2 regions of the Achromobacter seleniivolatilans genome follow, and region 1 is predicted to be linked to the other one. Evidence: riboswitches for the same ligand, from Rfam matches in the RefSeq annotation. Region 1 holds a riboswitch; the other holds the start of a gene.
What was found. Region 1 has a riboswitch for glycine ahead of gcvT (glycine cleavage system aminomethyltransferase GcvT). Riboswitches for the same ligand answer to the same signal wherever they lie in the genome.

Region 1 (15,894 bases):
CTGACCACCGAGATGTACTTGAGCGACATGGTGCCGGCGTTGAAGCCGTCGGACGCCTTTGCCCGCATGGCGCACCGCGAGGTCGAGCGCGTTGATATCGACAAGCTGGAAGGCCGAGTGACCGGTGTGCTGCTGACGCCGTATCCCCCGGGCATTCCGCTCCTGATCCCGGGCGAACGCTTTAACCGCACCATCGTGCAGTACCTGCAATTTGCCCGCGAATTCAACGAACGCTTCCCAGGCTTCGAAACCTATATTCACGGCCTGGCCGACGAATTGGGTCCGGATGGCGAGAAGCGCTACTACGTTGATTGCCTGATCGAAGACTGATCCCTGGCGGGTCTGGAGTTCTGATGTTTGATGTAGCCGTACTCGGCGCCGGCGCCGCTGGCATGATGTGTGCAGCGGTAGCCGGCCAGCGCGGCTTGCGCGTGGTGCTGGTCGACCATGCCGAACGCCTGGCGGAGAAAATCCGCATTTCTGGCGGCGGCCGCTGCAACTTCACGAACATCGGGACCGGACCCGCCAATTTTCTATCTGAAAATCCGCACTTTTGCCGGTCTGCCCTGTCGGCCTATACGCCGCAGGACTTTCTGGCGTTGATGAAGCGTCACCATATTGCCTGGCACGAGAAGCATCGCGGCCAGCTGTTCTGCGACGATTCCAGCGAATCCATTATCGACATGCTGCGTGCCGAGTGCGACGCGGGCAAGGTGCAATGGCGCATGGGCTGTTCGGTGACCGAGATCGCCCATGGCGAGCAAGGTTTTGAACTGCGCACGAGCCAGGGTTCGATACGCGCCGCAAAGCTGGTGGTGGCAACGGGCGGCATGGCAATCCCGCAATTGGGCGCCACCGACTTTGGCCTGAAAATCGCGCGCCAATTTGGCCTGAAGGTGGTCGAACCCCGGCCCGCGCTGGTGCCGCTGACTTTTGATCCCGTGATGTGGCAGCCGCTGTCCGAGTTGTCGGGCGTGGCCTTGGAAGTCAATCTGCAGACGGGGCAGGGCAAGACGCGCGGCGAATTCCTGGAAGACCTGCTGTTCACGCACCGTGGCCTGTCCGGCCCGGCGATTTTGCAGATATCCAGCTATTGGAAGCCCGGCGAACCCATTGTGGTGGATCTTGCCCCCGGCCGTGATCTGGCCGAAGAGCTGCTGGCGTCCAAATCGGGCAACCGGCAGCAACTGCACACGGTGCTGGCGGGGCTGTGGCCCAAACGCCTTGCCGACCGCTGGCTGCATCTGGCAGAGCAGGGCGGCAAGCCCGGTCTGGCGGCGCTGCGCCTGGCGGATGCCCCGGACAAGACGTTGCGCGGGCTGGCTCAAGATATTCATCAGTGGTCGCTCGTGCCCAGCGGCACCGCTGGCTACAAAAAAGCCGAAGTGATGCGCGGCGGAGTGGACACGCGCGGGCTGGATCAGAAGTCCATGCAGGCCAAGACCACCCCAGGGCTGTATTTCATTGGCGAGGCCGTGGATGTCACGGGTTGGCTGGGCGGCTATAACTTTCAGTGGGCCTGGGCCTCGGGCGTGGCCTGCGGCAAAGCGTTGTAAGCAGGGCAACTGCGGTGCCATAGCAGAGCGCTATGGCACGAATTGAAACGCTGCCATTGTGATATTAAATAAAAATACATATCATTTATGTTTTCGCTATTGACTTTCGCCCTCCACCGGGAGGGCGGGTCCACCGGAGACATGCATGGCCTACACCCTTCCGACCCTGCCATACGCCTATGACGCCCTGGAGCCTCACATCGACGCCGCGACGATGGAGATCCACTACACCAAGCATCATCAAACCTATGTCACCAGCCTGAACGCCGCGCTGGACAGCGCCGGAATCAGCACCGGCGAACCCGTCGAAGCCCTGGTGGCGCGTCTGGACCAGTTGCCCGAAGCCATCCGTGGCGCGGTGCGCAACCACGGCGGCGGTCACGCCAACCACAGCCTGTTCTGGTCCGTCATGTCGCCTGAAGGCGGCGGCGAGCCCGATGGCGCGCTGGCAGCCGCCATTGAATCCGAATTGGGCGGTCTGGCCGCCTTCCGCGACGCCTTTACCAAGGCCGCCCTGACCCGCTTTGGCAGCGGCTGGGCCTGGCTGTCGGTGACCCCCGCCGGCAAGCTGGTGGTGGAGAGCAGCGCGAACCAGGACACCCCTCTGATGCAGGGCAACACGCCGATTTTGGGCCTGGATGTGTGGGAACACGCCTACTATCTGAAGTACCAGAACCGCCGGCCGGAATACATCGGCGCGTTCTACAACGTTGTGAACTGGTCCGAAGTGGCTCGCCGCTACGCGGCTGCTAAGGGCTGAGCGCATCTCTCGAAGGAGGGTAGCGGCCTATGAACACGTTTAGCCGACATCGCGTGCGGCCAGCGGCGACCAGCATCAGTGTGTGGACGCTGGCCGTCATGGTGGCTTGCCTGGCCTTGCATCAGCTGTGGGCGTACCTGGACGTGCGCGCGCCGCACGTCGCGGATGCGCTGCTGGGCGGGCTGGTGGCCGCTGGCGCCACGGCGCTGGGCACGTTGCCCATCCTCTTTGCCAGAACGATCCCGCAGAAGGTCCAAGACAGCATGTTCGGCTTTGGCGCCGGCGTGATGCTGGCCGCCAGCGCGTTTTCGTTGGTGGCCCCTGGTATCGCTGCGGGTCGTGAGTTGGGCTATGGCCCCTGGGGCGCCGGCCTGACGGTGGGCGCCGCCGTATTGCTGGGCGCTGCGGTCTTGCTGCTCATGGATCGCACGCTGCCGCACGAACATTTCATCAAAGGCCGCGAAGGCATTGAAGCCCATCGGCTGCGCCGCACCTGGCTGTTCGTGTTTGCCATCACCTTGCACAATCTGCCGGAAGGGTTGGCGATTGGCGTGGGTTATGCCGGTAGTGATCCCGTCCGGGGCACGGCGCTGGCAACCGGTATCGCCATTCAGGACATCCCCGAAGGGCTGGTCGTGGCCGTAGCCTTGCTGGCCGCTGGCTACAAACGTGCGTTCGCGGTGGCGCTGGGCATGTTGTCCGGCCTGGTCGAACCCTTGGGCGCTGTGTTGGGTGCGGCCATTGTCGGTTGGTCTGCGCCGCTTTTGCCGTGGGGACTGGGTTTTGCTGCGGGCGCCATGTTGTTTGTCATCAGCCACGAGATCATTCCCGAATCGCACCGCAAGGGCCATGAGGTTTATGCAACCTGCGGCCTGATGCTGGGCTTTGTATTGATGATGCTGCTGGATACGGCGCTGGGGTAGGCCTGACGCCGCTTCCCGGGCATTTAGCCCCGGGAAATCCTGCTTTTCCGGTGCTTGTTTTCGTTGTATGCTTGGCGCCGCTGTCATGCATGTTTGCGGGAGAGAGCGGCCTTTTATCAGGGTCGCCGCCGAAGGCGCAATTCGCCCAGAATCGCTCAGGTAACCGATATCGCACATGCTTGCCCCGTCCCGGTTTTTACCGTGTGGATAAGGCAAAACAGTACTCTGGAGAGACCTGGCGCCGCCCCTGAACTAGGGACAAAGCGAGCAGCCCAGGCGCCGAAGGTGCAAACCCGCTACGCGGGGCAACTCTCAGGCAAAAGGACAGAGGGGCGGAAGATTCAGCCGTAGCCGTGCGGGCGCATTGCGCCTATTACGACCGGCATTCCGTAACCCTGGCATTACTGCCGTCCCGGAGTTCCCGCGCATGTCCGCAACCCTCAAACGCACCCCGCTGGCCGAAGAACATATCGCCTCTGGCGCCCGAATGGTCGATTTCGGCGGCTGGGATATGCCCTTGGCCTATGGTTCGCAGCTGGAGGAGCACCACGCGGTGCGCCAGGACGCCGGGATGTTCGATGTGTCGCACATGTTGAACGTGGACGTGATTGGCCCCGATGCGTTCGCCTTCCTGCAACGCCTGGTCGCCAACGACGTGGCCAAGCTGACGGTGCCTGGCAAAGCGCTCTACAGCTGCATGCTGAACCCGCAGGGCGGGGTCATCGACGACCTGATCATTTATTACTTCGCTGCCGATGAGTGGCGCGTGGTCGTCAACGCTGGCACGGCCGACAAAGACATCGCCTGGATGCAGCGCGTGAAGCAGGCGGGCCAGTTCGACGTCGCCATCACGCCGCGCCGCGACCTGGCCATGGTGGCCGTGCAAGGCCCGAACGCCCGGGCCAAGGTCTGGGCCGCGCGTCCTGCCTGGCAAGCCGCTACCGAACCGCTGACCCCGTTTGTCGCTGCCCGCGTCGCCGATGAGACCTTGGTTGCTCGTACCGGCTACACCGGTGAAGACGGTTTTGAAATCGTGCTGCCCGCAACCGAGGTTGTGCAATTGTGGCGCGACCTGGTTGCCCAAGGCGTGCGTCCCGCCGGTCTGGGCGCGCGCGACACGCTGCGCCTGGAAGCCGGCATGAATCTGTACGGCCAGGACATGGATGAACTGACCCAGCCGGATCAGGCAGGTCTGACCTGGACGGTGTCGCTGAAAAACGCCGACCGCCGTTTTATCGGCCGCGACGCGCTGGAACAGTTCGCCACCCCCGCCACCTTTATCGGCCTGAAACTGCAAGAGCGCGGCGTCATGCGCGCCCATATGGCCGTGCGTACCGCGGCCGGCACGGGCGAGCTGACCAGCGGCACCATGTCGCCCACCTTGGGTGTGTCGATCGGTTTTGCCCGCCTGCCGCAAGGTGTGCGTCCGGGTGACACCGCCGAGGTCGACATCCGTGGCAAGTGGGTGCCCGCCCTGGTCTGCAAACTGCCGTTCGTCCGTAACGGCAAAGCCGTCGAACACTCGTAAACTCGAAGCTTCGCGCGAGCGCCGGCCCGGTCAGGGCCAGGAACGCCCGCGCGAGGCGCGCAACACCATTCACCTACCCGTATACCCTCAGGAGTTCCCATGAGTCTGCCCACCGATCGCAAGTACACCGCATCCCATGAATGGGTCAAAGCCGAAGGCGACGTGTTCGTCGTTGGCATCACCGACACCGCCCAGGATCAGCTGGGTGACCTGGTTTTCGTTGGCGACGTGAAGGTTGGCGCCAAGCTGTCCGCTGGCCAAACTGCAGGTGTTGTTGAGTCGGTCAAGGCCGCCTCCGACATCTACGCGCCCGTGGATGGCGAAATCGTCGCCTTCAACGAAGAGCTGGAAAACAACCCCAACCTGATCAACGAATCGGCCTTTACCGCCTGGATCTACAAGATCAAGCCGGTCAACGCCGCCGACGCCGACAAGCTGCTGGACGCTGCCGGCTACGAAGCCGTCGCTAACGGCTAATCCGGCTCAAGGCGGGCGCGCGGCCCTCGTCCCGCGCCCGCCTTGCCAGACGCACTACCGTCCGCCCTTGGACGGACACCCGCTACCCCCGAGATCCCCCCATGTCGCGCGCCCTAGACACCCATACCGATTTTCTTCCCCGCCACATCGGCCCCTCCGACGCCGACCAGGCCGCCATGCTTCGCGTGATTGGCAGCGCCAGCCTGGACGCTCTGATCGAAGAAGTCGTGCCTCCCAAGATCCGCAGCCAAGCCCCGTTGGCGCTGCCGCAGTCGCGCAGCGAAACCGATGTGCTGGCCGAACTGAAGCAGATCGCGGGCCGCAACAAGGTCTACCGCAACTACATCGGCCAGGGGTACTACGGTACGCAGACGCCGAACGTCGTGCTGCGCAATATTCTTGAGAATCCCGCCTGGTACACGGCCTATACGCCGTACCAGCCGGAAATCTCGCAAGGCCGTCTTGAAGCCTTGCTGAACTACCAGACCATGGTCGCCGACCTGACCGGGCTGGATATCTCCAACGCCTCGCTGCTGGACGAAAGCACCGCTGCTGCCGAAGCCATGACGCTGGCTCGCCGCGGCGCCAAGTCGCAAAGCCCGGTGTTCTTCATTTCGCGCCACGTACATCCTCAGACCCTGGAAGTCGTGCGCACGCGCGCCGAAGGCTTGGGCATCGAGATCGCGGTGGGCGACGAGGCCGAAGGCTTGCCCGAGTGCTTTGGCGTGCTGCTGCAATACCCGCACAGCACGGGCTCTGTATCTGATTACCGCAAGCTGGCCGAAGCCGCTCATGCGCAAGGCGCTGTCGTTGCCTGCGCCACTGACCTGCTGGCGCTGGCGCTGCTGGCCGCTCCGGGTGAATGGGGCGCGGACATTGCCATCGGTTCGGCACAGCGCTTTGGCGTGCCGTTCGGCTTTGGCGGCCCGCACGCTGGCTTCATGGCATGCAAGGACTCGTTCAAGCGCAACATGGCTGGCCGTCTGGTCGGCGTGTCCAAGGACGCGCAAGGCAACCCGGCTATGCGTCTGGCGCTGCAAACGCGTGAACAGCACATCCGCCGTGAAAAGGCCACGTCCAACATTTGCACCGCGCAAGTGCTGCTGGCCGTGATGGCCGGTATGTACGCCGTGTGGCATGGTCCCGCGGGTATTCGCCGCATTGCAGAGCGCGTGCAGCGCAGCACCGCGATCCTGCGCGCCGAGCTGGTCAAGCTGGGCGTGAAGGTCGTCAACGACACGTTCTTCGATACGCTGCTGCTGGAAACGGGCGCGACCACCCCGGCCATCCTGACCGCCGCCGATTGCGAGCACATCAACCTACGCCGTGTCGACGGCGCGCGTCTGGCGGTGTCGCTGGATGAAACCGTGACCGTGCAAGACCTGCAAGCGTTGGTCAATGTCTTTGCCGCCGGCCTGGAACGCGATGATGTCGAACTCGACATTGACGCGCTGGACGCCGCGGCTGCTGGCGGTATCCCCGCTGGCGTGGCGCGTGAAAGTGCGATCCTGTCGCACCCGGTCTTCTCCAGCGTGCAATCCGAAACCGACATGCTGCGCTACCTGCGCCGTCTGGCCGACAAGGATCTGGCCCTGGACCGCACGATGATCCCGCTGGGTTCGTGCACCATGAAGCTGAACGCCACGGCCGAGATGATCCCCATCACCTGGCCCGAGTTCGCGTTGATCCACCCGTTCGCGCCCGCGTCGCAAAGCCAGGGCTATAACGAGCTGATCACCCGCTTGTCGGACGCGCTGTGCGAGATCACCGGCTACGACAACATCAGCCTGCAACCCAACTCGGGCGCGCAGGGCGAATACGCTGGTCTGCTGGCCATCCGTGGTTATCACCAGGCCAACGGCCAGCATCAGCGCAACATCTGCCTGATCCCGTCGTCGGCGCACGGCACCAATCCTGCCTCGGCCCAACTGGCTGGCATGGACGTGGTGGTGGTGGCTTCTGATTCCAACGGCAACGTCGATCTGACCGACTTGCGCGCCAAGATCGAGCAGGTTGGCGACAAGCTGGCCGCGCTGATGATCACGTATCCGTCCACACATGGCGTGTTCGAAGAAGCCGTGACCGAGATCTGCGATCTGGTGCACAAGGCGGGCGGCCAGGTCTACCTGGACGGCGCCAACATGAACGCGATGGTCGGCGTTGCGCAGCCGGGCAAGTTCGGTTCGGACGTGTCCCACCTGAACCTGCACAAGACCTTCTGCATTCCGCACGGCGGCGGCGGACCCGGCGTGGGTCCCGTGGCAGTGCGCGCCCACCTGGCGCCATATCTGCCGGGCATTGTGAACGAGCAGGGCAAGCTGCCTGGCGACGCCAAGGTGGGTCCGGTTTCGGCCGCGCCCTTTGGTTCGGCTGGCATTCTGCCGATTCCGTTTGTGTACATCTCGCTGATGGGCGCTGACGGCCTGCGCCGCGCAACCGAAGTCGCGATCCTGAACGCGAACTACATCGCTACGCGCCTGCGCGACCATTACCCGGTGCTGTACGCGGGCCGCAACGGCCGCGTGGCGCACGAGTGCATTCTGGATGTGCGTCCGCTCAAGGAAACCAGCGGCATCAGCGCCGAAGACATCGCCAAGCGTCTGATGGACTATGGTTTCCACGCGCCCACCATGAGCTTCCCGGTCGCGGGCACCTTGATGGTCGAACCGACGGAATCCGAAGGCATTGCCGAGCTGGACCGCTTTGTCGAGGCAATGATTTCGATCCGCGAAGAGATCGCCCAGGTTGAGCGTGGCGAACGCGACCGCGAGGACAACGTCCTGAAGAACGCGCCGCACACCGCGCAAATGCTGCTGGCCGAAGAATGGCTGCACGACTACCCGCGCCAGCAAGCCGCCTACCCGGTGGCTTCGCTGCGCGACGCCAAGTACTGGCCGCCGGTGGCTCGTGTGGACAACGCTTATGGCGACCGCAACCTGATCTGCGCTTGCTTGCCGATCGAAGCCTACGCGTAAGCGCTAGTGGAAACCGTCCGGCGCAAACCGGGCGGTTCAGGCGATAAAAAACCCCCATCGAATAAAAACGATGGGGGTTTTTTTTGACCGTTGAATCGGCTGGCTTACTTCGCCGGCACGCCCTTGGCGGCTTTGCCAAAGTCTTCGGCAATGCTGATGAACGTGTTCAGCAGGATTTGCAGGTTTTCCTTGCCGATTCCGCCTTCCGCGTTCATGTCCATTTGCAGCACGGCCTGGTTCTTGCCATCCAGGTATGCGCGGGTCCAGCGGTATTCCTGGTTCCAGGTGTTAATGGTCTTGAGCGACATCGGCTTCTTCGTGTTGTAGGTCGCCGTCACCACCAGATCCAGGCACTTCTCGGTGAAGTCGTTGCACAGGAAATCCAGGCGCAGCTCGGTCGCGCCGGTGCTGCCCGGGCTCAGGACCAGAACGGGGCCTTCATCGCCGTCGCTCTTTTCCACGGTGTAGCCCATGTCATCCAGCATGGCGGACACCGACTCCAAGTCGAAGTCCTGCAGCATGCCTACAGCAGCAGCGGTCGCGGCCGGGTCTTCCTGGCCGAGACTCGTGCCAGCAGGCTCGTCTTCTTCGTCATCGTCATCATGGTCCATCGAACCCATGCCGGCAGCGCCAAGCAGACCGCTGAACAGCTCATCGGCGGGGATCTTCTTGCCGTTCAGATCGCCCATGCCGTCGGCAAAGGTGAACTTGCCAACGATGTTGTCGCCGTCGTTCTTGCCGACGTTGAACATTTCGGCCATGCCAGACATTTGGCGCACGGACTCTGCGGCCTCTTCGGCAGCCTTGGCGGCGGGCACGTTTTCTTTCTTGATGGCGTATTGCGCGACCAGGTCCTGAACCATCGGCTTGGAGATGATCAGGGTGGCGTCGATACGCTTGATGGCTTGAACCACGATTTCCTGCGGCGTCAGATTCTTGACGTCGGGCGGATTGGCCATGTCCAGCGTGAAGGTCAGCTTGCTTTCACCCTTGGGCGTCTTCCAGCTGATCGGATCAATGCTGAAAGACGGATTGCCCGCCAGCAGCTTGCCCGCGTTATCCAGCAACGACTGGAATTGCTCGTCCTTCAGGCCTTCGTCTTCCGCGCTGGCCATGTATTGACGAATGAGCTGGTTGTACGTGTCCGACAATTGCTTGAGAGCCTGGCCATCAAGCTTGGCCAGCTTGATGACTGCTTGCCCATTGCCCAGTGCGACGTCGTTCACCGTGATGTCGCCTGTCTGGTAGGCGGCCTGCACGTTCATCGACTTGTCGTCTTCGGTCACCTTGACGCCGTAGCCGAAGTTGTCGAGCGAGAACTTGATGTCGTCTTCAGCACGGGTGGCTTCGACGCGCTTGATCTTCAGATCGGAATCGCCGGTCGAGAGACCGAACTTGCCCATCTTGCTGTTGATATCAATGGTCATGCCGGTCAAGTTCATCACGACCGGATCACGGCTTTTCGTGCCATCGATCGCCAGCTTGTCCATCACGCCGTGGGCGGTGACGGATTGCAGGGCCCGATCAAACGTGCCGTTGATCACGAAACCGCTGAAATCCACCGAGTTGCCATCCACCGCGGTTTGCACGGGTGCGATCTTGCCGGTGGAGGTCGTGAGACCGCTGTAGCTGACGACACCATCGGTGACCAGCGGCGAGACGCCCTTGGTCAGTTCAAACACTGGCTTGAGGTTGTCCGTCTTGGCCACTTCGGTATGGACGAAGGCCAGCTTGGGTGCAATGGCGCCGCGCGCGAGTGCGCTCTTGGGGAAGGGACCGTGTTCGACGACCGCGTCGAATTCGATCATGCCCGCAGGCATGGAATCAGGGCTCTTGTCGTTCTTTACGAGCGACACGCCATAACGTGCCTGGGTCGAAAACAGGCCGCGTTCGTATTTGAGCTGGTCGATACGCACACCAAACAGCGGCGTCAGCTTGGCCAGCTTCTCATTCGCTTCGGCCAAATGCCGCTGCGAGCTTTCTTCAATGCGCTTGCCGGTGTACCACGTGGCGCCGATCCAGCTTCCCGCTCCCACAATGACCACACCCAGGGTGATCGCTACGCTCTTTTTCATCGTTGTGCTTTAGTCGTTGATTATCGAGTCATATCCGGCAGGCGAGGCGTTCGGACCTTTACGATCACTCTCTCGCCCTGGTCTGCCACCGGCATACACATATTCATCGGCCTGTAAGGGCCAGCGGCGGAGTATACGGGGGGGCGTGATCCCTCAACCGTGCGGACCGTTACCGAAGATTTCAAAATGAAAGGCCGGCGTTTTTTGGCGCCGGCCTTTTTGTCGACAATGTTCAGAATCCCGAATTTTCCGTAGTTTACAGCGGGTCCAGCGGATAAATCGGGCGGCGCACGTGTTTGAATTCCAGCTGGCTGTAGTCAGACGTAGTGACGCCCACGCCAGTGCATTCGATCACCTGTGTTGCCATGTCGGAGAAACCCGCCCGCCAGTGCACGCGGCTCTTGAGCACTACATAGCGCTTTTGCAGCGGATCGATGCCAGCCGACAGCAGGCAATTGATGTCGAAGGGTTCCTGGTGGCGGGAAACTACCACGATTTCCACGCGGCCTGTATCAATCACAACCGTCAGCCCGGTGTCGTTACGCACGCCGCGGTACATAGGGCCGCGGTTCAGATAGACCCCGTCAAATATCAGTTTGACGCGGCCGGTGACTTCCAGCGGCTCGCTGGGCTGCTTGATGGCTGGCATGGGCAACTTGCCGCCCAGCTTCAAGGTGATGGTCTTGCCTACGCCCGCTGTGGCGGCTTCCAGCGCCGCCTGCGGGTCGCAGATCGCATAGAAGACGACGTTGTCCAGTTCCTGGCGCAGCACTTCGGCCAGCACGGCCGTGGTGTCCATGGTGCCGCCCGAACCCGTGTTGTCGAAGTGGTCCAGCAACACGACGGGGCCTTGCTCAATCTGTTTGGCGCGCGCGATGGTGGGCGCAAGCGGTTCGGGGTGGAAGACCCAGTCGGCGCGGCCGGCCCAGGCGCGTTCCAGCAATTCGTCGCGGTATTGCTCGGCCTCGGCCAATTTGCCGTCAGTACAGACGACGGCGCTCAGACCCGCTTCGCGAATGTCGGCATGCGGAAAACCCACAAACACCGACGCCGCGAGCACGCCGTTGGCTTCCAGTTCCTTGCAGCGTTCCTGCAGGGGCTTGTTGGGCGCCGCGTGCGTGCCCTGGCACATGATGTGCGGCAGCATGGGCTTGTTGGCCCACGTCATGACCGGTTTGATTTCGCCAGCCAAGGTGCGCACGATGACGTTGGCGGCGCGCACGCCTGCGTCGCGGATGTCTACGTGAGGATAGGTGTGGAACCCGCTGATGACCGTGGCGTTGTCCACGATGTCGTCATAGATGTTGGCGTGCATGTCCAAGGTCACGGCCACCGGCGTCTTGGGATCGATCTCGCGCAAGCGGCGCAGCAGATCGCCTTCTGCATCTTCCACGCCTTCGGCCACCATTGCGCCATGCAGGTCCAGCAAGATGGCATCGAAGCCGCCCTGTTTGACCTGGTCCAGAATCAGCTTGCACAGCAGTTCGTGGGTCTCGGCGCTGGTGGGGCCGCTGGGCCAGGACTCAGCCGCTACCGGCACCACCATGTCGGCGCCGACGCGGCGCGCGACTTCGATGTAGCCGCCCAAGCCGCTGTCGGTGTTTTCGTAAGCCTTGATGGCGCGCTCGCCAGCCAGGATTTCGGGATTGCCGCGGAAAAAACGTTCGAGAGGGGTCGGCACGGGCGAATAGGTATTCGTCTCGTGCTTGATCATTGCCAAAAGCCAACGCATGGGAATTCCTGTGGGTTGCTGTGGAAAGTCAGATCGTCTTCGGGGGCTGGGGCCAGGGGTGTTGCGCAGGACGCATCTGTTCCCAGGCGTGGGCCACGCGTAATACGCCCAGATCGTCAAAGCGTGCGCCGGCAATTTGCAGCCCGATGGGCAGGCCCGCCCGCATGTAGCCGCAATTGACGGAGGCAGCTGGCTGCTCGCTCATGTTGAAAGGCAGCGTGAAACCGATGTGGTGCATGGTCGTCGCAACTTCATTGGTGGGGGACGGCCATTCGGCGTTGTAGGCCACGACAGGCGCCACGGGCGACAGCACGTAATCAAACGGCGCGCACGCAGCGACGGTCTTGGCGCGCACGTTCAAGGTTTCGTAATAGCTGCGGAACACAGCTTCGCCCGATTGGCCGCCGCCGCTTTCCGCCCAGGCACGAATGAAGGGAAGAATCTTGGCACGGCGCGCCTCGGGCAGCGCCGCCAGATCGATGGCCGAGCGCGTGCGCCAGAACCTGTCCACGCCTTCCAGCATGTCGGGCGTCATCCATGGCAACATCGGCGTGACGATCGCGCCAGCGGCTTCGAAGGCGCGTGCAGCCTCTTCTACCGCCTGCCGGATTTCGGGGTCCAAGGGCAGGCCGCAGCCAGCATCCATCAGCAGGCCAATGCGCAGGCCGCGAACCTCTTGCGACAGATTCAGCCAGTCAAAGTCTTGAAACGGCAGACTCATGTGGTCACGCGCATCAGGCTGGGACAGCACGCCCATCATCAGCGCGGCATCCGTGATGGTGCGCGTCATGGGGCCTGCGCAGCGGCCCATGAAGGGCGGGTCGATCGGAATGCGGCCCAGGCTGGGTTTGAGCGTAGCAACGCCGCACCAGGCGGCGGGCAAACGGACGGAGCCGCCGATATCGGTGCCGATGTGCAGCGGGCCATAACCGGCTGCTGCCGCAGCGCCCGCGCCCGCGCTGGAGCCGCCGGGGTTCTTGGTCAGGTCCCAGGGGTTGCGAGTCAACTCATGGAAGCTGGACAGTCCCGAGGACAGCATGCCGTAGTCGGGCATGGTGGTCTTGCCCAGCAGCACCGCGCCGGCTTCACGCATGCGGGCGGCGGGGGGCGCGTCGGCGGCTGCCGGGGTCAGGTCGGTTGCGGCCGTGCCCAGCGGAATCGGCGTGCCGCGCGTGGCAATGTTTTCCTTGATGGTGGCAGGCACGCCATCCAGCGTGTAGCCGCCGCAGGATTGCGGCTCACCCTTCATCCAGCGGGCTTCGGACGCTTTAGCCATGGCCAGCGCCTGTTCGGGCTCCAATGCGTAGGTGGCCTTCAGCTTGGGTTCCCAGCGCTCGATATGTTCCAGCACGGAGCGGGTAGCTTCAACGGGCGAGAGGGTCTTGTTGCGATACGCCTGCAGGAGTTCCTGGGCGGACAGTTCATGCGGTTGTGGCATCTCGGTTCCAGTCGTTGATTCGTTAGGCGACGGGCCTTCAGGGCATCAGGGCGCGGGGGCGTGGGTCAGGCCGGCGGCAATGGGCCGGAAGTTGCGGAAGTCCCAGTCGCGTCCGGGGGCGGCGTCGATCAGGGCGCGGGTGTATTCATGGCGCGGTTCCGTCAGCACGGTCTCGGCAGAACCGGTCTCGACGACCTTTCCGCGCTGCATGACCATGATGGTGTCGCAGATCTGCGCGGCAACGCGCAGGTCGTGCGTGATGAACAGCACGCCCACGCCAGTGCGCTGCCGCACTTGTTCCAGCAGCTCCAGCACTTGGGCTTGGACCGATACGTCCAGGGCCGACACGGCTTCGTCGGCCACCAGGATCTCCGGGTCCATGACCAGCGCACGCGCAATGCAGATGCGCTGGCGCTGGCCGCCTGAGAATTGATGCGGGTAGCGGCGCATGGCATCCGGACTCAGTCCCACCACGGTCAGCGTTTCGCCGGCGCGCTTTAACGCCTGGTCGCGCGGCATGCCAAAGTTCAGCAGCCCTTCAATAATGGACTCGCCAACGGTGCGGCGCGGATTCAGTGACCGGTAGGGGTCCTGGAACACAATCTGGATGCGGCGGCGCACGGGGCGCAGCGCGGAACCGGACAGGGTGCTCAGGTCTTCTCCGCCCATCATCATGTGGCCGGCAGTGGGTTCGATCAGTCGCACAATGCAGCGCGCCACCGTCGATTTTCCGGAACCGGACTCGCCGACAATGCCCAGGATTTCGCCCTTGCGCAAAGTCAGGTTGACGTCGGTCGCGGCGATGACGTTGTGCGCCGCCTTGCGTGAAAACAGCGAAGTCTTGCCGCCGTAGGTGCGGCCCAGGCCCTTGACGTGCAGTACCGGCTGGCCTGTAGGCGCGTCGCGCCGGTTGGGTATCAGGCTGGGCACGGACGACACCAGGCGCCGGGTGTAGGACTGTTTGGGCTCGGCCAGAATCTCGTTGCGCGTGCCGCTTTCGATCAGATCGCCGCGGTTCATGACGACAATGCGGTCCGAGATCTCGGCAACCACGCCGAAGTCATGGGTGATGAACAGCACGGCCGTCTGATGCTTGACTTGCAGTTCCTTGATCAGGGCCAGGATCTGTTTTTGGGTCGTGACGTCCAGCGCCGTGGTCGGCTCGTCGGCAATCAACAGCTTGGGTTCCAGGATCAGCGCCATGGCGATCACAATGCGCTGGCGCTGGCCGCCCGACAATTGGTGCGGATATGCCTGGAAAATGCGTTCTACATCCGGCAGGTGCACGGACCGGAACATCTCCAGCACCTTGGCGCGGCGTTCGGCCGCGTTCATTTTCTTGCGATGCAGGCGCAGCACTTCGTCGACCTGCTGGCCCACGGTATGCACGGGATTCAGCGCGGTCATGGGTTCCTGGAACACCATGGCCATGCGGGTTGCGCGCATCTCGCGCAAGCGGCGCGGGGTAGCGGTGGCGACGTCCTCGCCTTCAACGCGAATCGACCCCGCACTGATGGAAAGAATGCCTTGCGGCAGCAGGCCCATCACTGCCAGTGATGTGACAGACTTGCCCGAGCCGGATTCACCGACCACGCAGACCGTTTCGCCAGCATGCACATCCAGGCTGAGGTTGCGCACGACGCGGTTGCCCGCGCCGGCCACTTCCACCGACAGATTGCGGATGGCCAGGATGGCGGGCGAGGTATCGCCCGCAGGAGGGATAGGGGAGTAGGTCATCGGCATCAGATCCTGCGCACCATTTTCGGGTCCAGCGCATCGCGCAGGGCGTCGCCCAGAATGTTCACGCTAAGCACCGTCAGCGACAGGAACAAGCCGGGAAAGAGAATCAGCCCCGGCAGCATGCGGAAGTACATGCGGCCTTCGGACATGATGTTGCCCCAAGAGGCGATCTCGGGCGGGATGCCCGCTCCCAGAAAGCTCAGGATGGCCTCGGTCAGCATGGCGGACGCAAAGACATACGTACCCTGCACTGTCAGCGGCGCGATCGTGCTGGGCACCATGTGACGCCACAGCAGCAGGGGCAGCGGCGTGCCCAGCGCCAGCGCGGCTTCAACATAGGGTTCTTCGCGCACGGTCAGAATCTGGCCGCGCACGAGCCGCACTACCCGGGGAATTTCGGGAATGGTGATCGCGACCAGCACGGTCATGATGCTGGCGCCGGTGACGGACACCAGGGCAATCGCCAGCAAAATGCCGGGGATGGCCATGATGGCGTCCATGGTGCGCATGATGATCCCGTCCAGTGATCGGAACCAGCCGGCAATCACGCCGATGACCAGCCCGATCACCACACTGACGACCGCGGCGCCCAAGCCGGCGATCAGCGAAATGCGGGCGCCGTGAGCCACCCGCGACCAGACATCGCGGCCGAATGCGTCGGTGCCGAACAGGTAGTCGGTAAAGGGCTGC
Region 2 (15,894 bases), 1.3 Mb from region 1:
TTGCGACGCGCGGGCCCTGCTGGGCGGCGGAACGTGGGGCGCCGCAGCGGCTTCGGCATCCGGCAGGAACCGCTGCAACAGCTGGAAGAAACCTTCGTAGAACTTGGGCCTGGACACGGTCTGGCTAGCTGTCTTCACCAGCGAATCATCGCTGGATCCAAACGGCATCGACACCTGACCCAGCACGCTTACGCCAACGCTGGCCGAGCTGGTCGTGCGTTTGATCGAATACCGGTCCTGCACCGCATTGGCGAACACCGTGGCGCGCTCGTTCGAGCTGCCGTCTGATGCGCAGTCAATATTGAAGTTGATCTGCGTGTGCAGCCCGTCTTCGCCCTGGAAATTCTTGTGCCCCGTGACACGCGACGGATCGAAGCGGTCAATGTTGTACCCCTGACTGAGCAAGGCGCGGCGGCCCGCATCGCACGCGGTGTTGCTGGCGGCGGGAAAGGTGCGAGAGAACACGTCGTTCTGCGTGAAGTCCTCTCTTTCGTATGCCGGCTTGGGGGAAGTGCACCCCGCCAGAATTGCGGTCAGGGTGACGAACACAGGGAAGTAAATACGACGGGTAACGCAGGGCATAGGGGGTCCGGCTTTGGGCAACGACCTGCATTATCGGCTATTAACGGAAACCATTATTAGGGACACATACGCCAGTGATACGCTGAAACAAATTTAATCATCACGCTGCCCGGGCCACGCGCACACACCTCACCTCATGCCCCGGCGCCACCGGCACGATCTCCGGCACCGCGGCAAGACATCGCGCCTCGGCCTGATTGCACCGCGGTGCAAAGGAACAGCCCGCAGGCAGCGCGGCCAAGTCTGGCGGGGAACCGGGAATGGTCTCCAGGCGCTGGCCCTTCTGCATGGCGCCATGGGCCCTCCCCTTTAGCAAAGCCAGCGTGTAGGGATGGCGCGGAGCCCGCAACAAGTCGGCCATGGCGCCCTGCTCGACAATACGCCCGCCATACATCACCGCCACGCGGTCCGCGATTTCGGACGCCGCGCCGATGTCGTGGGTCACGAACACAATAGACAAACCCAACTCGCGTTGCAGTTCGCGCAGCAGCAGCAGAATCTGAATCTGCACCGTGGCGTCCAGCGCGGTGGTGGGTTCGTCAGCCAGCAACACTTTAGGATTGCACGACAGGGCCAAGGCAATCATGGCGCGCTGGCGCATGCCGCCGGACATTTCGTGCGGATAAGCTTGCAGCCGGCGTTCGGGGCTGGGAATGCGCACCCGCTCGAACAGAGATAGCGCCTGCGCGCGCGCCTGGGCGGCGCTTTTGCCCGTATGCCGCCGCACCATCTCTTCAATCTGTCGGCCCACTGTGTACACCGGGTCCAAGGCCAGCAGGGGCTCCTGAAAAACCATCGAGACAACCGGCCCACGCATCGCGGCCAGTTCGCGGGCATTCATGGCCAGCACATCCCGGCCATCCACGCGCATCTCTCCGCTGATGCGCGTGCGGCGCGGCGGATGCAAACGCATCAACGCACGCAAGGTCACGCTTTTACCCGATCCGGATTCGCCGATCAGCGCTACCGCCTCCCCGCGTCCCACGTCCAGATTCACGCCGTTCAGGGCGTGCACGGTTTTGGCGCCAGCTTTAAAGGCGACTTCCAGATTGCGCACGCTGACCAGCGGTTGCTCCACGGGGTTCATGTTGGCGGTCATGCCAGCGCTCCTGATGCGGCGTAGCCGGATTCGGGCTGATGGATCAGGCAACGGACGGCGTGGCCGTCTTGCTGCGTCATGGCGGGCGCCTGGGCCGCACAGGCTGCGCGCGCCTGTGCGCAGCGCGTATGGAAACGGCAGCCGGACGGGGGATCAATCGGATTGGGTGGATCGCCAGACAGGGGCGCGACCTCCGTGCGTACGCCGGGTTCCATGGATGGCATGGAACGCAGCAGCGCCTGGGTATAGGGATGACGGGGGGCATCGAACACCTGATCCACGGGCCCCAGTTCCACGACCTCGCCCAGATACATGACCATGACGCGATCCGAGATATACCGCACGACGTTCAGGTCGTGACTGATGAACATGTACGTCAGCCCAAAGTCGTCTTTCAAATCCAGCAGCAGATTCAACACCTGCGCCTCAACCGACTTGTCCAGCGCGGACACCGCTTCGTCCAGAATCACCAGCCGCGGATGCAGGGCCAGCGCACGCGCGATATTGACGCGCTGGCGCTGGCCGCCGGATAGTTCATGCGGATAGCGGCCGGCAAAACGTTGCGCGTCCAGCCCGACGCGGCCCAGCAGCCCGCGCGCCACCGCGATCGCGTCATGCTTGCCGCTGCCATGCACCAGCGGCCCGAATGCGATGGAGTCTTCGATTGTCATACGCGGGTTCAGCGACGAGTAGCTGTCCTGAAACACCATCTGCGTCTGGCGGCGGAATTCACGCAGCGCCAGCGCACGCGACCCGACCGCCACGCCGTCAAACACGAGTTCGCCCCTGTCCTGCATGATCAACTGCATGACCAGCCGCGCCGTCGTGGATTTTCCGCAGCCAGACTCGCCCACCACGCCCAGCGTCTCGCCCTTCTTGATATCGAAGTCCACGCCATCCACGGCTCGCACGGCATTGCCGCCTTGACGCCGTGACAACGGATCGCGCTTCAAAGGAAAGTGTTTGACCAGCCCGCGCACGCTCAACAGCGGTTGCGCCGGGCCGCCAATGTCCTGGTGGGCAATGCGGGGATCACGATCGATGACGGCGCTCATTCCTTGACCTCCATGGCGGACCGCAGTCCATCAGACAGCAGATTGAAGGACATGGACGTAATGAAGATCATCACGCCTGGCAGAGCCGCAACCCAAGGCTGGGTATAGATGGCCGTGCGCAGCGTGTTCAGCATCAAACCCCATTCCGGCTCGGGCGGGCGCACGCCCAAGCCCAGAAAGGACAGGCCCGACGCCAGAATCATGGACACGGATATCAGGCTGGTGGAATACACAAAGATGGGGCCCAGCACGTTGGACAACACATGCGCGCGCACGATGGTGAACGGCGACGCGCCTGACGCACGCGCCGCATCCACGTAGTCGCTGCGCCGCACCTGCGTGGTGACGCTTTCGGCCACGCGCACGATCTGCGGCACAAAAACAATCGTCAGCGACACAATGGCATTGAAGATGCCCGCGCCCAGCGTGCCCGACAGCGCAATGGCCAGCAGCACCGACGGAAATGCGTAGAACACATCCACGACCCGCATGATGAGCGTACTGGTCCAGCCGCCCGCATAACCGGCCAGAATGCCGATAGCGCTGCCCACCACAAAGGCGATGATGACGGGCACGATACCCATGAACAACGACAATCGCGCGCCCAGCATCAAACGCGACAGCATGTCGCGCCCCAGCTCGTCTGCGCCCAGCGGATATCCTTCGGTACCGATCGGGCGCAAGCGCTTGAGCATGGAGGCTTGAAAAGGATCGGCCGGCGTGATCCAGGGCGCCAGTATCGCAACGATAATCAGCGCCAGAATGATGCCCCCGGCCGTCAACGCCAGCGGGTCGCGCCGCAGGCGGCGCAGCACATTGGACCAATAACCCGGTGATCGGGTCACCGGCGCCACAGCGAGCGCGGCGCCCAGGCTTGCAACGGAATCCGTCATGTCCCTAACTCCTTTCGATACGTGGGTCGAACAGGCCTTGCAGGATGTCGACCGCCAGATTCAGGATCACGAAGAACAAGGCCAGCACCAGGATCGTGCCTTGCAGCAGCGGCAGATCGCGCTGAAAGATCGCGGCGTTCAGCAAGAAGCCCGTGCCTGGCCACGAAAAGACTGTTTCGATCAGAATGGACCCGCCCAGCAGATAACCCAGCTGCAAGCCCATCACGGCCAGGGCCGTCGGCGCGCAGTTTTTGACAACGTGCAAAAACACGCCAAGGTCGGTCAGACCGCGAGCTCGCAGGCCCACCACAAACTCTTGCGATAAGGTTTCTGCCACCAGCGCGCGCACGGTGCGGGCGATGATGCCCATCGGGATTACCGACATCGTGACCGCGGGCAGGATCATGTGCCGGATGTGCGCCCAGTCTGCCGTCCACTCACCCGAACCGCCGGGTCCAGCGCCAGTGGGAGGCAACCACATCAGCTGCGTGGAAAACACAATGACCAGCACCATGCCCAGCCAATAGTGCGGCACGCTGACACCGATGACGGACACAAACGACGCAATGCGGTCCATCACCGAGTTGCGGTAATAACCGCCCACAAACCCCAGAAAAGCGCCCACGATGAAACCCAGCACCGTGGCCAGACAGGCCAGCCGCAAGGTGTTGCCCACGGCTTTGAACACTTCGCCGGCCACTGGCCGCCCCGTGGCAATAGATGTGCCCAAGTCGCCGTGCAGCGCACGCCACAGCCAACCGGCGAATTGCTCGACTAGCGGCCGGTCAAAGCCATAAAGCTGCATCAGTTGCCGTTGCAGATCGGCGGATGCGTCAGGCGGAAGAATGGACACCAGAGGATCGCCTGGCGCCAGATGGATCAGCAGAAAACAGAGCAGCGCGACGCCCGCCATAATGGGCAGGGCGTACACGACGCGCCGGAAGATATAAGACAGCATAGGCGTCACCGGCTAAGTCGCTGGACGCCGCACATGCGGCATCCAGCGCGTTCAAGATCAGTCCATCGACATCGTGGCGATATCAATAAACCAGCTCTTGGGCTGCACCACGCCCTTGACCTTCGGCGAAATGGCGCGCGGGCCGACATCATGCGCAATCCACACAAACGGCGCCTCTTCCACCACACGCGCATGCAACTTGGCCAGCGCGGCGTCGCGCTCTGCGGGCGTGAAGGTTGTGCGCGCATCCTTGATCAAACCGTCGATCTCGGCGTTGCCGAAATATCCCCAATTATTGGAGGTGGGCGGAAAGGTCTTGGTGCTGACAAAGCGCACGATGGCAAAGAACGGGTCCATCGCCGCAAAGCTGACGTTGATGGCATCGCTGCCGTTGGCGGAAGGGTCCTTTGCGCCCTTGCGCCAGTTGGTAAACAGCGTGTTCCATTCCACCACGTCAAAGCTCACGTCGAAGTAGCAGTCCTTCAGGTTCTGCTGCACGAATTCGTTCATGGGCAAAGGCTGCATCTGGCCCGAACCGGACGCCGACGTCTGCACTTTGACCTTGACGGGTTTGGCCTTGGAGTAACCAGCGTCGGCCATCAGCTTGCGCGCAGCATCCGGGTCGTACTTGATGTCGAACTTGGGGTTGCCCCACCACGGATGACCCGGCGGCACGGTGCCCTTGGGTTCGGCCATCATGCCGCCCAGCAGTTGCTTGAGCTCACCACGGTTCACACAAAGATTGGCGGCCTGACGCACCCGCTGATCCAGCCAGGGCGAACCTTCTTTGAACGAGAGTTGCCACGGCCACACGTGGGGCTGCTCATTGGAATAAATCACAAACCCACGCGCCTTGATGGCGTCAAACGCATCGGGCGCGGGCGCTTCGATCCAATCGACCTGGCCCGACATCAGGGCGGCAGTGCGGGAGTTGGCTTCCGGCAGCGGCAGCATCACCACGCGGTCAATTTTCGGACGGCGCTTGTCATCCCAATACTGGTCGTACTTGACGACTTCCAGACGTTCGCGCGGCACAAATTTAGCCATCTTGAACGGACCCGTGCCCGAGGCATCAGCGGCAAATGCGGCCCATGCCTTCTGCGAACGCTCGGCCGCATCGGTCACCGATGCCGGCACCTCGGCCAGCTTCTTCTTCCACTGGGCGGGCGACGCCATGTAGAGATTGGTCAGGTTGATAGGCAGGAACGAATCCGGCTCGGACGTCACCAGCTCTACCGTCAGATCATCAATCTTTTTTGCCGACACCAGCGTTGGCATGCGCGATGCCGTCACTCCGACCTGACTGGGGTCGAACTGCGGCGCGCTCTTGTCCAGCACCTTGCCCACGTTCCACACCACGGCGTCCGCATTGAAGTCCGACCCATCATGGAACTTCACGCCAGGACGCAGTTTGAAAACCCATTTGGTTTTGTCCGCGGCATCCACGTCCCACGACACTGCCAGATCCGGAATCAATACACTGGCCCCGTCCTTCTTGGACAGGTCCCACTGCGTCAGACCGTCGTACATCGGAATGCCGGTGAAGCGATTGCCCTCGAAACCTTGATCGGGCTGGCCCAGCGTGCGGGGAATGTCCCCTGCTGTCATGCCGATACGCAATACCTTTTCGGCATGCGCCGTGGTGGTAGCGGCGGCGCCTGCTGCCGTCAGCGCAAGCGCGGCGGCCAGGGATTTGATGCGGATACTCCGTGTCTGCATTGTGGTTCTCCAATGTCTTGCATGGCGAGGAGCCGGATGAAGGAACCAACGCCGGACACGCGTTCCCTCGCGAGGGTGACAAACGCGTGAACAGAGTTAGTACACAGAATTTGTATAAGCAAGATCTGTGCCATTGGAGGCGCATTCGCGGCGCGTCAGGGTATGTACCGGGAGCGGCTTGGAATCCCCGGGCGGCGGCTGGGCCGCGCGGCCAAAGCGCGGGTTTGGCCTCGCGCGACTAGTGTTTCTGGGAGTGAAATGCAGCACCAAGGCAGCGCAGCATGCGCCGCCTTGGTGCACCACGCGTGCTGATTACCGCGCGACGCCTGCCTGCGCCAGCATGGCGCGCAGCAGGACATTGCATCCTGCTTCCAGATGATCCGGGCGGGCATCTTCGATTTCATTGTGGCTGATGCCGTCCTTGCACGGCACGAAGATCATCGCCGCGGGCGCCACACGCGCAAGATACACCGCGTCATGCCCTGCACCGCTGACCACATTCATCTCGGACAAGGACAAGGCGCGAGCGCCTTCGCGCACAAATTGCACCAAGGCGGGATCAAAAGGCTGCGGCGCAAAATACACCACCTGTTCAATCTGAGCCGTCACGCCCCGGCTTTGCGCCGCAGCGTCGACGGCAGCCCGCAAGGCGGCGTCCATCGCCAGCAGTGTCGCGTCGTCAGCCGCGCGTAAATCCACCGTCATGCTGACGCGGCCAGGAATCACATTGCGGGAATTGGGAAATACATCCATCCAGCCCACGGTTCCGCGTGCATCCGGCGCATGCGCCAGCGCAATCTGGTTGACTGCCAACACCAGGTCAGACGCGGCGAGCAAGGCGTCGCGGCGCAGCGGCATGGGCGTCGGACCGGCATGCGCCTCGACACCGGTCAGCACCACGTCGTACCAGCGCTGGCCCAGCGCCGCCGTCACCACGCCGATAACGGTGTCTGCGGCTTCCAACACCGGGCCTTGCTCGATATGCGCCTCGAAGTACGCGCCGACGCCGCCGGTTTGCGCCGGCGGCACCGCAGCCTTGCCGTCATAGCCAACCGTGGCCAACGCCTCGCGCACACTCACTCCTTCGCGGTCTTGCTGTGACAACGCGTGCTCCAGCGTAAACGCGCCCGCATACACGCCGGACCCCATCATCACGGGCACAAAGCGCGAGCCCTCTTCGTTGGTCCACACAGCCAATTCAAGCGGCGCTTCCGTTTGCACTCCGGCGTCATTCAACGTGCGCATCACCTCTAAACCGGCCAGCACACCATAATTGCCATCGAACTTTCCGCCCGTAGGCTGCGTGTCGATATGGCTGCCCGTCATCACCACAGGCAAGGCGTTATTGCGCCCCGGACGGCGCGCAAAAATATTGCCTATGGCATCCACGCGCACCTCACAGCCTGCGTCCTCGACCCAACTGACGAATAGATCGCGTCCTTGCCGGTCCAGATCAGTCAATGCCAGACGGCACACACCGCCTTTTTCTGTACCGCCGATCCGGGCCAGATCCATCAAAGACTGCCACAGACGGACGCCGTCCACGCGCAGGTCGGCCAAGGTTTCGGTAGCGGGGGCAAGGCTCATGGGAACTCCTGTCAGGGAATGGGCCGCAACGGCGTGCGGCAGGATGCGGTCGATTTTGTTCTGTGTACCAGCAATCATGCAAACACAAAATCAGAATGCGGCCGGGTCCTGCTACCGGTCCAATTCGCCCAGAATCCGGTAAGCCAGCTTCACTCGCGCCTCGTTCGGGTAGTTGCGGTTGGCAAGAATCACAATCCCCAACTGCTTGGACGGCACAAACGCCACATAGCCGCCAAATCCATTTGTCGATCCCGTCTTGTTGATCCACGTAGCGGATTGCGGCGCCAGCGGAGGGTTCAGCGCGACGACGGCATGGCTCTGCCTGTTCATCGAACCCGCGTTGCCGGACAGCAGGGAGGCAAGCGTCACCGGATACCGATACTGCTCCCACACCAAATCCTGCGTCATATCGCCCAGCTCGTAATAGCCGACATGCGTATCCGCAACCGCCTGCTTCAACAGCGGCGCCACATCGGTCCGCCCCAGGTTGACGTCGACAAAACGGATCATGTCGCGCGCGCTGCTCTTCACGCCATAAGCCTCGGCGGCCAGCACGCCCGGGTTGACGCGCACCGGCGCATCCTGTTGGTTATAGCCCTGCGCATAGGAAGCCATCTTTGCGGCAGGCACATCGATATAGGTGCTGGACAGCCCGAGCTTCGGGAACAGGTTCTGCTCCATCGCGGTGGTGAACGGCTGCTTCATGGCGTTGGCCGTCGCCATGCCCAACATGCCGATGCTGGGGTTGGCGTAAGTGCGTTGCGTACCCGCTGCGTACTGCGGCTTCCAGGCTTTCAGGTACGCCATCAGCTGCGCGCGGTCCTTGACCGCATCGGGCACTTGCAAGGGGAAACCGCCTCCCGTATGCGTAGCCAGATGCACCAGTGACAGCTTTGCAAAATCGCTACCGGCAAGCTCCGGCACATACTTTGCCGGACTATCGCTCAAGGCCAGTTTGCCCTCTGCCTGCGCATAGGCGGCCAACGTCACCGTAAAGGTTTTGCTGATCGAGCCCAGTTCAAACAAAGTGTCGCTGGTGACCGCTACCCCCGTCTGCCGCGAGGCCACGCCATAGTTGTAGAAGCGTTGCTTGCCTTGATGCGTGATCGCGATGGCAAGCCCGGGGATACCGAATTCCTGCATGGCCGCTTGTGCAGCCTGATCCACCACGGCGTCCAGTGCCGGATCGGCAGGCTGCGAAGCTGCCGCGCCCTGCGCAACTGCACAAACCATGCCCATCAACATCGCAATCCCAGTTCTAACCATAAAGCGGCGGCGCATCGATTTCATTCCAAAACGGGTTCTTTTTAATGATCTGATTGAAGCGGCGCGCGTCGGTCCGGAAAGCGGCGCACCGGGTGGAATCGTAACGCGGCAGCTGTTCCCCTAGCGTTAACCCTTAACGAACATCGGCGTAAATTTGGCTATGCTGCTCGGGTCGATTCACAACCGCGCAGAAGAGACTGGCCCCTGCGGCCGGCGCCGACGGAGCAACCGCCCCGGAAACTCTCAGGCAACAGGACTGCGCGAGTCTAGACAATCTGGAGAGAGGCGCCATGCGCGCCCACCGAAGGGGAACCCGCCGCCATCAGCGCGAGCGAGTGAAGCTCTCAGGTACAGAGACAGATGGGGTGCTGCGGCCAAGAATGGCCGTGGCCACTCAATCTGGAGCCATCATGCCCCGCATCGCCATCATTGGCGCCGGTATCACCGGCGTCACGTCTGCCTACGCCCTGTCAAAGCTGGGATACCAAGTCACCGTTTACGACCGGCAGCGCTACCCCGCCATGGAAACGTCTTACGCCAACGGCGGGCAGTTGTCGGCCAGCAACGCCGAAGTCTGGAACAGCAGCGCCACCGTCCTGAAAGGGTTGCGCTGGATGTGGCGCAAAAATGCGCCTTTGCTGCTGAACCCCAAGCCCAGCTGGCACAAGTATTCATGGCTGGCGCAATTCATGGGGCAGATTCCCAACTATCGCCAAAACACCATCGACACCACCCGGCTCGCCATTGAGGCGCGCCAGCACTTGTATGCAATGGCGGAAGACGAAGGCATAGACTTCGACCTGGAACGGCGCGGCATCCTGCACATTTATCACGACGCCGCCAGCTTCAAGACGGCCGACCGTGCCAACAAACTACTGCAAGAAGGCGGCCTGGAACGCTATGCCGTGTCCAGCCAGGAAGCGCGCAATATCGAACCCGCATTGCTCACGGACTGCTATGGCGGTTTTTACACGCCGTCCGATGCCACGGGTGACATACACAAATTCACCAGCGGTCTTGCGCGCGCCTGCGAGCGCCGCGGTGTCAAATTTGTCCACGATGCCGACATTGGCAACATCAGCCGCGACAGCCGCCCTTATGTGCTGGATGTGCGGCGCAACGGCGGCGCCGAAAGCGAACAGCATGAGACCGATGCCATCGTTGTCTGCGCGGGTGCTCTCAGCCGCCAGTTTGCCCGGCAACTGGGCGACACGCTGAACATCTATCCGGTCAAGGGCTACTCGATCAGCGTGCACCTGGACGACGATCAAAGCCAGGCCGCCGCCCCCAGCGTCAGTCTGCTGGATGAAGCCGCCAAGATCGTCACCAGCCGTCTGGGCGACCGTTTCCGCGTGGCGGGCACCGCCGAGTTCAATGGCTTCAATATGGACATCCGGGCCGAGCGCGTGCAACCGTTGATCGACTGGACCCGCAAACACTTCCCCCAGATCCGCACGTCACGCGTCGTCCCGTGGTGCGGCCTGCGCCCGATGACGCCAAACATGATGCCGCGCGTCGGGCCGGGCAAGCGGCCCGGCGTGTTCTACAACACCGGGCATGGGCATTTAGGCTGGACCTTGTCGGCCGCGACGGCGCAAATTCTGGCGGGAAGCGTGGAGCGGGCTTTGCCGCTCTAACGCTATCAATACCGCCACGTTACGCCCACGGTGCCGGCATTCTCACGATTGCCGCCACCGTACTGGCCGCTATACGTGATGCCGATGCTTGCCGATCGCGAGACCGCCACATCCAGCCCTAATTCCGTGAACGCCGCGTTGCGAGCCAGCGGGGCGCCTGACACAGTAAAGGGTTGGCTGCCATCGAACGCCAGGCGCGCGCGCGATTCAACATCGCCAAAAGCATGGCGCCAGCCTGCTGCCGCTCGGAGTTTTCCTTCCGTCGTACCCAGGGAGAATGCGGTCTGGCCGCGCAACCCCAATGTCGTGGTGGTAACGCTGTTGCGGCTGCCCTCACCGCTCAATGCAGCAATCCCCCCCGACTCCTGAAAGCCCCGGGTTCGGGTATCTGACCATGCCAACCCCGCAAAGGGTTCCAACTGCGCGCGCTCCGCTATCGGCACGGCATAACCCAGTTCGGCAAAAAGCTGGCTGGTACTGGCGCCATAATCCGCCGTCAGCTTTTGCAATTGCCCAGCCGCGGCGACATTGCGCGTCGTGGAGATGTCGTGCCAGGTGTATCCCGCACCCACAAGAAAATTGAGCTTGCCCGACCCTGCCTGGATAGCTTTGCCGCCGTAGATCATGGCGCTGTAGCTGTCCGCATCGGCCTTGGACGAATTGGCATCCACGCGAACTCGACTGTCGGTGTAACCCAGTGCACCTCCCAATCGCCAGCCTCTGCCCACGGCGTGATCAGCGCCAACGAACACACCTCCAGTGCGCTGATCCACACGCGACGCATTGCCGTCACCATTCAGCGTTTGCCAATTACCGACCAGCTCCGCCCATGCGGGTTGTGCTGCCGAGCTAGGTAATGCGGCCTTCAGAGGACTACCCACGCCAGCCTGTGCCGTTGCTGTGCCTGGCGCCAAGCCTGCGTCAAGATTGGCACGCAGACTTTTGAAAGGCAGGCTTCTCGCGATACTGCCAACGTTATTCAAACTGGAGACAACGCTGGCGTGCGCCTCGCCAGACAGATTATCGAACACCGCGGCGGGCGCGCCTTCCGGCAACGTCAGCACGTATTGATAGAGCGGATCAGCCCCAGACATACTGTCTAGCGCATTGGCCGTGGCACGTTGATTCGACGTGTTTGCCGCATCCGCAAAGCGCATAGCCTGAGAGTCAGGCGTATTCGGCGTCGCCGGCATCCCTTTACGGTCAAGACGCAAGGTGACAGCCTGGTTGTCGTAACCCAGATTGGCCGTCAGAAACGCGAACGATGATGACGCGGAGGCAAACGTGCCGTTCAACTGACTCGCTGTCAGGATCGTATAGGTGCGCTCGCCTGCCAAGTTTCCGTCCGGTCCCACATGCAAAACGGAGCCTGCCAAGTTTGCCGTGCCGCTGACAACAATGCGGTCGCTGCGGTCCGATTGAGGGTCTGCTTCCACCCGGTAAACCGATCCGGATTCAAGCGTCAAATCGCCTGCCACGTGCAACGTGCCGATGGAGTTACCGGGCGCGATGATGCCGCCCGTCCGCACAACGGTCGTACCCACCGTGCCCGTGCCTTGCAATGCCGCATCGCGCGCCACGGTTACCGTACCGCCCAGCTTGCCTTGCCCGTTGATACCGACGGACAACACGCCTTCGTCGACAGCCGTCGTCCCCGAAAATGCCGAACTATCGCCAGTCAGCGACAGCATGCCAGCGCCCAGCTTGGTCACCGCGCCATTACCCGAAACGACCCCTGAAAAATTGGACGATTGCGCCGCATTTAGATGCAAGGCGCCCATCGCAGCCAGATCGACGTTGCCCGCCAGCATGCCCGCAGAAGCGACAAGCGCTCCCCTATCCACACGCCAATTCTGAGCGCTAACCCCTGTCAAGGTCAGATTGCCAACCCCCGTCTTTTTTAATTGGCCAGCGCCCGAAATGTCTCCACCAAAAGACCCATCGCGAGCTTGGTCAAACACTACCGTCCCATCGTTGCGCAATTGGCCTCGGATCGAATCGGTATTGCCTACCAGCGTGCCTGCTTGGACTTGCGTGTTGCCATAGGCGTTTGCCCCAGCCAGCACCAATGTTCCCGCGCCCGCCTTGACCAAATCGCCGCTACCCACCAGGGCTTGGTTGACCGTGAAAACGTGGCCATCTGCATCAATGTCAAAACCACCGCCCTGCGCGCCCCATTGAATTGATCGGGACGTCTGCGCAAAACTCTGGCCCGTCACGCGCAAGGCACCGCCATTGAAGACCAATTCCCCTGCACTTGCGCCCAGGTTCGCATCCCGAGACACACTCAAAACGCCTTCACTTAGGCGTGTACCGCCGCTGTGCAGATTGGTGCCTGTCAATACCAGCGTTCCCCGCCCCGTCTTGTCCACCGCACCACTGCCTTGGATCGGCGTGCTGATCGTGGCGGACGTTGCATCGAGCACACGCAGCTCGCTGCCGTCGTTGGCAGTTTGCAGGACACCGCCATTGCTATGCGAACCGATTTGCCAACCGTCAGATACGAATTGCAGCCCTTTGAATGTCTGAGTGCCAGCTACAGAAACGGTACCTGCGGTGTCCTTGAACACCGCATGCTGAGCGCCCCACAGGCCAGCCCAATTTGCCTGGCCATCCGCCTGCCATTGCATGCTGTCCGATCCCCAGGTGCCGGAGCCGCCTTTCCAGACGAGCAAGGTATCGGGACTGCCTGCGGGCGTCACACGCAGATCCACAAAACCAGATTGGGTGGTGTCAATCGAGAATTGGTCGCGGCTATGACCGGCGGGGATCGTGTCCAAAGTCAGCCCCGTTCCGCGCAGTGCCCCACCGTAAGTAAACATGCGGTAATAGCCGAGCGTTGGCGCCCCATTGTCACGGACTTGCAGCTTGCCGTTCAGTTCGAGATCTCCGGTCGCCCGTGTCCTGCCTGTGGTACCCGGAGTACCAGCTGTCGCCCCCGCAGTGCCCAGGTAGTACCGGAACGTAGCGCCATCCTTGAGCGTCAAGTCGCCATCGACCCACAATCTGCTATAGCCCGAACTAACCAGCATCCCCCCGGACTGCACCTGTGTGCTCCCAACGCGACCGTCGCCCTGCAGGCGTCCACCCGTGTTCACTGTCACGGTCCCGCCTAGCATCCCGTTCGACAGGTACAGCTCGCCGCCTTCGACAACGCTTGCACCCGAGAATGCCGAACCATCGCCCGAATAGGTAAATCTTGCCGTACCGGTCTTTTTGAGGCCACCCTGCCCCGTCAGATTTTCTGCAAGCAACAGGAGTTCGGAGTTGTCAAAGATGACCGCCGCCCCCGCCTGCACGTTGATCGTCCCCGGAGAAATCATCGTCGGCGCAGCGTTATTCAGTATCCTGAGTGCGCCTTCCTGAATATCCACACGCCCTTGCCCACCCCCCAAAATGCCCGACGCAGTCATCTGGCCTGCGCCTTTCTTGACCAGGCTGCCGCCAAAGTACCCAATATCGTTCTCAACCAGAAAGTTATTGCTGCGATTGAAGATATATGTTGCGCCTGAAGCGCCACCCAATCGCCCCGTGCCTGCGCTACCTGTTAAACCTCCGTCGCCGAACTCTAACGTGCCCCCGTTCGAAACCTGAGTCTCGCCGGCGTAGGTATTGTTGGCCGTCAACGTCAACCGCCCTGTGCCATTGAAATAAATTTCACCAGAACCCGAAATCAGGTTGTCCAAGCGAGTATCGCCTTCACGTTGAACGTTGAGGCGCCCGTTATTAATAACCTCGCCCGAACCTAGCCCAGCGCTATTGCTATTGGAGGCGCCGGCAATGAAGACTTGAGAACCAGAATCAATGGTCGTGCTGCCGCTGTACGTATTCGCACCCCGCAAGCTAACAAAACTGCCATTCTTGGCATGGATACTGCCTGTGCCCGAAAGATCTCCCGCGATGCCGGATTGGGCCTGATCAAAGACAAGTTTGCCATTGTTGATAACATTCCCGCCTCTTTGGCTACCATACTGTCCGTTACCGCCAATTTGCAAAGTTCCAGCGGAAACCGTAACTGCGCTACTAAAGCCGTTACTACCGGACAGCACAAGAGTGCCAGGCGACACTTTGTTCAACTTTGCGCCGCCCCATATTCCGCCTGAGAAATTGCCTTCCTCAATGGTCAGGGTTTCGGGTGAACCGGCTCCGATATCGAGCATTCCGCTACCTTGCAGATTCTTGATATATGCCGATCCGCCGTGAAATTCCAACGTGCCAGCTGGCCCGATGTAAGTCTCCGTTGCTTGACTCGTGATTTGACTCAGCACATCGTGCCCGGACGCGTTGCGCAACATGCCAGCCTCTACACGCAAGGCCGCTTGCGGGCCAACGTTAACCAGTCCGCCACCGAACAATTCAACCAGCCCGGCATGGCCAGCGGCACCAAACTGCGCCGTGCCAAAAATATCCAAGGCTGGCGCGCGTATGTTGAATTGCGCGCCAGTATCCGCAGCAACGGTACTAAGCTTGCCTGCTTGAAAAATCAGTCTTTGTAGCGGTGAGAGGTCCACATCGGCCGCCGCGATCAGCGACCCGCCAGCCATGTATATCGGCGCATCATCCACAGAATCAAAGGGAAGCTGCAATGAAATGCCATCGCCGATCACTGTTGCCTGCGCCATCGCCGAACTCAACAGCAGGACGCTTCCAATAGCCCATGCCGGAGCCATTGCACGCAACACAGCCGCCGCCAAAGGCTGGAGCTTCAATCTGTATCGGGTGTTATTGGAACTAATCTGATCTTGCAGCGTAAAACTCGAGACTACGTGTTGGGTCGTCATATCGGATTTTTATATTCAAGCTTTTTTAACTTCGGGCATCGCCCGATCCGGTTTTCATACGAAACGCACTAATTAGCGCGCCGATGATAACCCACAAAAAACTTTGAATATCTTTAACCCATGATTACCGCAACGAGCGCATCGACGACCATTAGAAAAACACTCTAATTTCCGACCATCCCCTCACAGAGAAATGTGGAAATCGGAGATCAGGTTAATAACACTTCGCGCTTCAAACATTGAGAATTTAGCGCAATGCCATACCGAGATAGCACTTAGAACTGGTATATCAGTCGATCTACTATTTAACCCGCCAC

Region 2: linked by a shared signal. The riboswitch ahead of RAS12_RS02015 (D-amino acid dehydrogenase) and the one ahead of gcvT (glycine cleavage system aminomethyltransferase GcvT) in region 1 are both predicted to bind glycine.

What each region holds. Positions count from the first base shown of each region.
Region 1 covers NZ_CP132976.1:5,789,239-5,805,132, forward strand. Annotated here, with positions in the region: gene RAS12_RS26260 (arginine/lysine/ornithine decarboxylase) at 1-330, shown strand, start outside; gene RAS12_RS26265 (BaiN/RdsA family NAD(P)/FAD-dependent oxidoreductase) at 354-1,556, shown strand; gene RAS12_RS26270 (superoxide dismutase) at 1,702-2,316, shown strand; gene RAS12_RS26275 (ZIP family metal transporter) at 2,346-3,239, shown strand; glycine riboswitch at 3,326-3,421, shown strand; glycine riboswitch at 3,455-3,577, shown strand; gene gcvT (glycine cleavage system aminomethyltransferase GcvT) at 3,667-4,767, shown strand; gene gcvH (glycine cleavage system protein GcvH) at 4,867-5,244, shown strand; gene gcvP (aminomethyl-transferring glycine dehydrogenase) at 5,346-8,219, shown strand; gene RAS12_RS26295 (DUF945 family protein) at 8,324-10,294, opposite strand; gene RAS12_RS26300 (M81 family metallopeptidase) at 10,551-12,026, opposite strand; gene RAS12_RS26305 (amidase) at 12,055-13,464, opposite strand; gene RAS12_RS26310 (ABC transporter ATP-binding protein) at 13,510-15,201, opposite strand; gene RAS12_RS26315 (ABC transporter permease) at 15,207-15,894, opposite strand, start outside.
Region 2 covers NZ_CP132976.1:435,513-451,406, reverse strand. Annotated here, with positions in the region: gene RAS12_RS02060 (DUF2242 domain-containing protein) at 1-582, opposite strand, end outside; gene RAS12_RS02055 (ABC transporter ATP-binding protein) at 683-1,669, opposite strand; gene RAS12_RS02050 (ABC transporter ATP-binding protein) at 1,678-2,736, opposite strand; gene RAS12_RS02045 (ABC transporter permease) at 2,733-3,629, opposite strand; gene RAS12_RS02040 (ABC transporter permease) at 3,634-4,587, opposite strand; gene RAS12_RS02035 (ABC transporter substrate-binding protein) at 4,645-6,306, opposite strand; gene RAS12_RS02030 (Zn-dependent hydrolase) at 6,619-7,893, opposite strand; gene ampC (class C beta-lactamase) at 8,005-9,174, opposite strand; gene RAS12_RS02020 (hypothetical protein) at 9,125-9,283, shown strand; glycine riboswitch at 9,338-9,428, shown strand; glycine riboswitch at 9,429-9,529, shown strand; gene RAS12_RS02015 (D-amino acid dehydrogenase) at 9,570-10,796, shown strand; gene RAS12_RS02010 (autotransporter domain-containing protein) at 10,802-14,482, opposite strand; partial or broken gene RAS12_RS30990 (autotransporter-associated beta strand repeat-containing protein) at 14,591-14,956, opposite strand; gene RAS12_RS02005 (hypothetical protein) at 15,053-15,292, shown strand.